2 regions of the Geobacillus sp. C56-T2 genome follow, and region 2 is predicted to be linked to the other one. Evidence: predicted binding sites of a transcription regulator. Region 2 holds the regulator's gene; the other holds the start of a gene.

Region 1 (3,419 bases), 830 kb from region 2:
TTTGTTCAAGGTGAGACGATGTTCGTCAGACGGTTATGAGGCGATTTGCGCCACGATGGCGTCTCCTTCAACATCGATGCGGATCGCGCGCACCGATTGGTCAGCGTCAAGCAGGCAGTCGGCGATGTTGTCTTCGACATGCTCTTGGATGACGCGGCGGAGCGGGCGGGCGCCGAAGGCCGGATGGTAGCCGAGTTCGGCCAGTTTTTCTTTCGCCGCTTCCGTCACGTCGAGTTCAATGCCTTGTTCGCGCATCGCCGCTTTGACATCGGCGAGCATCAAGTCGACAATCTCAAGCAAGTGCGCTTTTTCGAGCGGCTTGAACTCGATGATGGCGTCGAAGCGGTTCAAAAATTCCGGCTTGAAGTAAGCGCTGAGTGAGTCAAGGACGCTTGATGGGCCGCCGCTTTGTTTTTCAAAGCCGACGGTGATTTTTTTGTCGGTGACGCCGGCGTTGCTTGTCGCGATAATGACCGTGTCTTTGAAGCTGACGGTGCGGCCTTGGCTGTCTGTTAAGCGGCCGTCTTCCAAAATTTGCAGGAAGATGTGCTGCACGTCCGGGTGCGCCTTTTCAATCTCGTCAAGCAAGATGATGCTGTACGGATGGCGGCGCACTTTTTCCGTCAGCTGACCGGCTTCTTCAAAGCCGACATAGCCCGGCGGTGAACCGATCAGCTTCGAGACGGAATGTTTCTCCATGTATTCGCTCATATCGAGGCGAATCATGGCGTCTTTCGTGCCAAACAGCTCTTCGGCGAGCGTTTTGGCGAGCTCCGTTTTCCCGACGCCGGTCGGGCCGACGAACAAGAACGAACCGATCGGACGGTGTTTCGCCTTCAAGCCGGCGCGGCTGCGGCGAATGGCTTTCGCCACTTTTTTCACCGCTTCCGCTTGGCCGATCACTTTTTTCGCCAAGTTGTCTTCGAGATGTTTCATTTTTTCTTTTTCATCGGCTTGCAGCTTGCCGACCGGGATGCCAGTTTTCTCGGCGATGATTTGCTCGATGTCAGCAACATCGACCGTCGGGCGTTCTTGCGCGACGCCTTGTTCGAGCTGTTTCTCCAGTTTCAGCTCTTCATCGCGCAGTTTCGCCGCCAGCTCATAGTTTTCTTCTTTCGCCGCTTGTTCTTTTTCTTTCGCGATTTGCATCAGCCGCTCTTGCAGCTGTTTTTCATCGGTCGGGCCGAGGCGCAAGTTCGCTTTCGAACCGGCCTCGTCCAACAAGTCGATCGCTTTGTCCGGCAGGAAGCGGTCTTGGATGTAGCGGTGCGCGAGTTTAACGCACGCTTCGATCGCCTCGTCTGTATAACGAACGTGGTGGAACTGCTCATATTTTGGTTGAATGCCTTTTAAGATGGCGATCGCTTCGTCAACGGTCGGTTCGTTTACGATGACCGGTTGGAAGCGGCGTTCAAGAGCGGCGTCTTTTTCAATGTGCCGGTATTCTTTCAACGTCGTTGCCCCGACGACTTGCAGTTCACCGCGGGCGAGCGCCGGTTTTAAAATGTTGCCGGCATCCATCGACCCTTCGGCAGCGCCAGCGCCGACGAGCAGATGAATTTCGTCAATGAACAAGATGACGTTTTTCCGCTCTTGCAGTTCGGCGATGAGCCGTTTCATCCGCTCTTCGAATTGACCGCGGATGCCGGTATTGGCGACAAGCGATGCCACATCAAGCAAGTACACTTCTTTGTTCAACAATTTTTCCGGCACGTTTCCTTCGGCGATTTTCAGCGCAAGCCCTTCAACGATCGCCGTTTTCCCGACGCCCGGCTCCCCGATCAACACCGGATTGTTTTTGTTGCGGCGGTTCAAAATTTCAATAACGCGCGCAATTTCTTTGTCGCGGCCGATGACGGGGTCGATTAAGCCCGCTTTGGCCATTTGCGTCAAGTTGCGGCCAAATTGATCCAAAAATCCTCCGCCATGACGCTGCGGGTGTTTGGCCGCTGTTTCCGGCGCGGCCGCTTGCGCGTTGGCCGCCGCCAGATGACCAGCGAACCAGTCGTCAAACGAAAACGGCGAAAAGCCGAAGTTCATTGGAATCGACAGTTGTTGTTTTTGTTTTTCATAGCATGTATGGCAAAGATGAAGCTGTTTTTTCTCACCATTCCATTGCAAGTTGACAAACACCGTTGCTTCACGTTGTTGGCATGCTTGGCAACGCATGAGGAATACCCCCTTCTCCGTTACTAGTAGTTTGACTTTGACTTTCTTTGACCTTCTGACTTTATTATACTTTGACCTTTTTTGACTTTCAAGTGTTTTGTGCAAAAAAATTTGTGATAACGATGAAATGTTTTTGAAAAAATGGTGAAGACTAATAGAGGTGGGACGAAGCTATGATAAACTGAAAAACAGAAAAAGAGACTGTTTTGTTCACCTGTCCGGTCGGGCAAATGGCATGACAGCTCTTAGATGGAAAGGAGAACAGGAACATGAAACGGTTCGCGTTAGCGTGTGCGGCCGTGTTGATCGGCCTCACAGCGGCGGCCTGCTCGGACAACAATAAGCGGGCAGAAGCGCCGGCTGTGCTTGATGTGAAGATGGAGATACCCGATCATATCGAGTTGAACAAGCCGACGAAGCTCGCTTGTGTCGTGACGTATGGCGGTGAAAAAGTAGACGATGCGAGCGAAGTAAAATTTGAAGTGTGGAAGCACGGCGCCGGCGATCGCGACATGCTGGAAGCGAAGCGCGATGGCAACGGGCGCTATTCGGTCACCAAAACGTTCACCGAAGCGGGGACGTATTCCGTTGTCGCCCATGTGACGGCGCGCGATATGCACAACATGCCGAAAAAAGATGTTGTCGTCGGCAATCCAAGCCAAGCGGCTGAAAAAGGAGAATCGGACAGCCACCCGTCCGGCGGGGCGGATCATCAGCACGGTGAGGCAGACCATCACCACGACAACAGTGTGTCCATGTCGTTATCTTCCCATTCGGTGACAGCCGGAAAACCAGCGACCTTAGCGGTTCGCATCATGAAAGACGGAAAGCCGCTGACGAAGGCGACCGTCCGTTTTGAGATTTGGCAGGCGGACAACAAACATGAGTTTGTCGAAACAAAAGAAGCCGGAAACGGTGACTATCAGGCGGAGGTGACGTTTGCTACGCCGGGAACGTATTCCGTGAAAGTGCATGTCGAAGCGGCCTCCCTGCATGAACATCAAGTCGAACAAGTGATGGCGCACTAACGAAGACGAGGGTGTCCCAAAAGGATCGGGATACCCTCGTCTTCGTTACCATTCTTTCGTTGCTACCTAACGTGCTGACTGCTTCTGCAGCACTATATGTTGTGTCGATCTTGAAGGCAGACAACCTTTTGGGTCAGCACCGTTTTTTCTATTCTTGAAGGCAGACAACCCTTTGGGTCAGCCTGTTTTTTCTATTGAGGAACATTCTCCGGTTCGGCCGTC
Region 2 (3,419 bases):
CTTTTGATTCGATGACGCGGCAGTTGGCCAATATGCCGTATGAACGGAACACTTTATCTTCTAATTGTATGCCCAAAGTTTTGACTAATGCCTGGCGCGCCGCTCGTTCTTGGGCGATCAGCTGCTGGACGATCGTATGCAAATCAGCGACAATATCTTCCTCCGATTTGCCGAGTGTGATCTGGTTGGAAATTTGGAAAATGTTCCCCAACGCCTCGCTCCCTTCGCCGTATGTCCCGCGAACGACAAGACCGAGTTGATTGATCGCCGGAACAATGCGGCTCATTTGCTGCGTCAAGACAAGCGCCGGAAGATGCATCATTACCGAAGCCCGCAACCCCGTCCCCACATTGGTGGGACAGCTTGTCAAATAGCCAAGCCGTTCATCGAAGGCGTAGTTGACATGTCCTTCAATCCAATCGTCCAATTCGCTCGCCGCTTCCAGCGCCTCAGCAAGCTGCAGACCGGGGAACAGGCATTGGATGCGAATATGATCCTCTTCGTTAATCATGATGCTGATTTCTTCGTTCTCCGAGAGCAGGCAGGCGCCAAACGGCGAATCTTCCGCCAAATGGGGACTGATCAAATGTTTTTCCACCAAAACCCTCTTTTCAATTGGCTGAAGCTCCGACATTTTCAACAGCTCGAAACGCCCCGCCTCCCTATAAGAGCGGTGCGCAAACGCCCGCTCGAACAGCGAGACGATTTGTCTTGCCTCCTCGCTGCTGAACAGCGTCGGAAAACGAAAATCAACGATATTGCGCGCCAGCCGGATGCGGCTGCTTAAGACGATATCCGAATCCGGTCCCTCTTGACTCATCCACGAACTGACCGCAGTATTGAAAAATTTCTCAAACGACATGCCGTTACATATCCCCCTCTCCGCGCTGGCGAAGTTCATTTTCCAACGAGCGGATTTGGTCACGCACCTCTGCCGCTCGCTCAAATTCCTCGCGGGCGATCAATTCCTGAAGCTTTTGTTTCAGAGCGGCAAGCTGCTTGCGCAAATGAAGCACGCCCCCTTTTCGCTTCGGAATTTTCCCTGAATGGGCCGTATTGCCGCTATGAAGCCTTTTCAAGATCGGCGGCAAGTAACGGGCAAATGTTCGATAACAATCCGCACAGCCGAATCGCCCAATTTGTGTAAACTGATGATAGGTCATCTGGCATGTCTGGCACTGCAGCAAATCCGGGTTTGGAAACGCGTTCGCCGTCATCTCCTTCACCGGGGCCTCGAAGTTGAGTAAACCCGCCAACAAGTTGTTGAGTGGAAAATCGTCATGGCCATATAACATAAACATATGGCCGTGCTCCCTAGCGCATTGCTCGCAAAGATGAAACTCCGTTTTTTCTCCGTTGACGATTTTCGTAAAATGCATCGTAGCCGGCCGTTGCTTGCATTCTTGGCAAACCAAAGACTTCCCCTCCCCCTATTTATATTTCAGCGACGTCAACATCGCCTTCAGCATGCGCGCTCGCAGTTCATCCCGTTCAGGCAGGTCAATGTATAAAACGGAGCGATCCATGACACTTAACATCATTTTTGCCTCGCGCTCCGAAATCACGTTTTCATCAACGAGACGTTTCACCATATTCTCAGCATTCGACTGGCTGATGCGAGAACCAATGAGCTCAAGCAGCTGATCAATGAGCTGCGCCTCACTTTTTGTCTTTACCTTCATAATCCGAATATACCCGCCGCCGCCGCGTTTGCTTTCAACAATATATCCTCTTTCCAAGGTAAACCTTGTGTTGATGACATAATTGATTTGTGACGGAACGCATTGAAACTTACTAGCGATTTCACTTCGCTTAATTTCTACAATATCTTGATCACTCATATTGAGAACTTGCTTTAAATATTGCTCAATAATGTCGGAAATGTTTGGCACTCTACCTCCCACCTTCCTTACAACCGAACTGCTCAGACGATCAAATCCATCCGTTGACTTTGACTATATTTGACCTTACTTTTACTATATAATGTATGGCGAAAAAATGCAAGCGTTACTGAAAAACAGCGGGCATCTATAGAATATCCTCTTTTTCCAATGGCAAAACGTCAAAAAAAACAGATAAACAAAAAGCACGCCTTTTCTCCGAAAAGAAAAGGCGTGCTAAAAGATCTACTGCCTAGCAGCGACCTACTCTTGCAGGGGCGCTGGCCCCAACTACCATCGGCGCTGGAGGGCTTAACTTCCGTGTTCGGGATGGGAACGGGTGTTTCCCCTCCGCTATCACCACTAGGCAAGCGATTCCGTTTTTCATCAATCATTATACCAGAAAATTAATTCCTGTCAAGAAGGAACTCATTCCTTCAAAACTAGATAACCGTCGGAAGAAGCCGCGTGTCGTACTGTCTAGCTCCGGCCGCCATCGGCTCGCGACGCTTCGGTCCTGCTGTGGTGGCATAGCCTCCTCGCAGGCCCTCCAGCGCGTTTCGCCGATAAGCGGGCGGCCTCCGCTTTTCGCACTGTCTAGCTCCGGCTCGCCGCCGCTCGGGGTCAAATCACCTTCTCCTTCGGGGTGCAAGCACCCCTGCGGGCGAAGAACATTTGCCCGTCGCGGCGAACCGCTCGCCTGCGCTTTTCTAGGTTAAGCCCTCGATCGATTAGTATCCGTCAGCTTCACGTGTCGCCACGCTTCCACCTCGGACCTATCAACCTCGTCATCTTCGAGGGATCTTACTCGCCTAACGCGATGGGAAATCTCATCTTGAGGGGGGCTTCACGCTTAGATGCTTTCAGCGCTTATCCCGTCCGCACATAGCTACCCAGCGGTGCCCCTGGCGGGACAACTGGTACACCAGCGGTGCGTCCATCCCGGTCCTCTCGTACTAAGGACAGCTCCTCGCAAATTTCCTACGCCCGCGACGGATAGGGACCGAACTGTCTCACGACGTTCTGAACCCAGCTCGCGTACCGCTTTAATGGGCGAACAGCCCAACCCTTGGGACCGACTACAGCCCCAGGATGCGATGAGCCGACATCGAGGTGCCAAACCTCCCCGTCGATGTGGACTCTTGGGGGAGATCAGCCTGTTATCCCCGGGGTAGCTTTTATCCGTTGAGCGATGGCCCTTCCATGCGGAACCACCGGATCACTAAGCCCGACTTTCGTCCCTGCTCGACCTGTCCGTCTCGCAGTCAAGCTCCCTTGTGCCTTTGCACTCTCCGAATGATTTCCAACCATTCTGAGGGAACCTTTGGGCGCCTCCGTTACCTTTTGGGAGGCGACCGCCCCAGTCAAACTGCCCACCTGACACTGTCTCCCACCCCGCTAAGGGGTGCGGGTTAGAATTTCAATACCGCCAGGGTGGTATCCCACCGGCGCCTCCACCGAAACTGGCGCTCCGGCTTCTTAGGCTCCCACCTATCCTGTACAAGCGATACCAAAATTCCATATCAGGCTGCAGTAAAG

Evidence for each region. Region 2 encodes CtsR, which represses protease genes until heat stress. Its sites were predicted from a motif close to ATGGTCAATAAAGGTCAAACA; they were not measured.
Region 1: a site for CtsR is predicted at 2,238-2,258, ahead of GC56T2_RS04750 (ATP-dependent Clp protease ATP-binding subunit). Genes of this name have one in related genera too.

The regions. Positions count from the first base shown of each region.
Region 1 covers NZ_VJWB01000001.1:923,980-927,398, forward strand. The annotation lists gene GC56T2_RS04750 (ATP-dependent Clp protease ATP-binding subunit) at 34-2,169, opposite strand; gene GC56T2_RS04755 (FixH family protein) at 2,439-3,197, shown strand.
Region 2 covers NZ_VJWB01000001.1:94,055-97,473, reverse strand. The annotation lists gene mcsB (protein-arginine kinase McsB) at 1-862, opposite strand, end outside; gene mcsA (protein-arginine kinase activator protein McsA) at 867-1,415, opposite strand; gene GC56T2_RS00510 (CtsR family transcriptional regulator) at 1,431-1,892, opposite strand; rRNA gene rrf (5S ribosomal RNA) at 2,132-2,248, opposite strand; rRNA gene GC56T2_RS00500 (23S ribosomal RNA) at 2,592-3,419, opposite strand, start outside.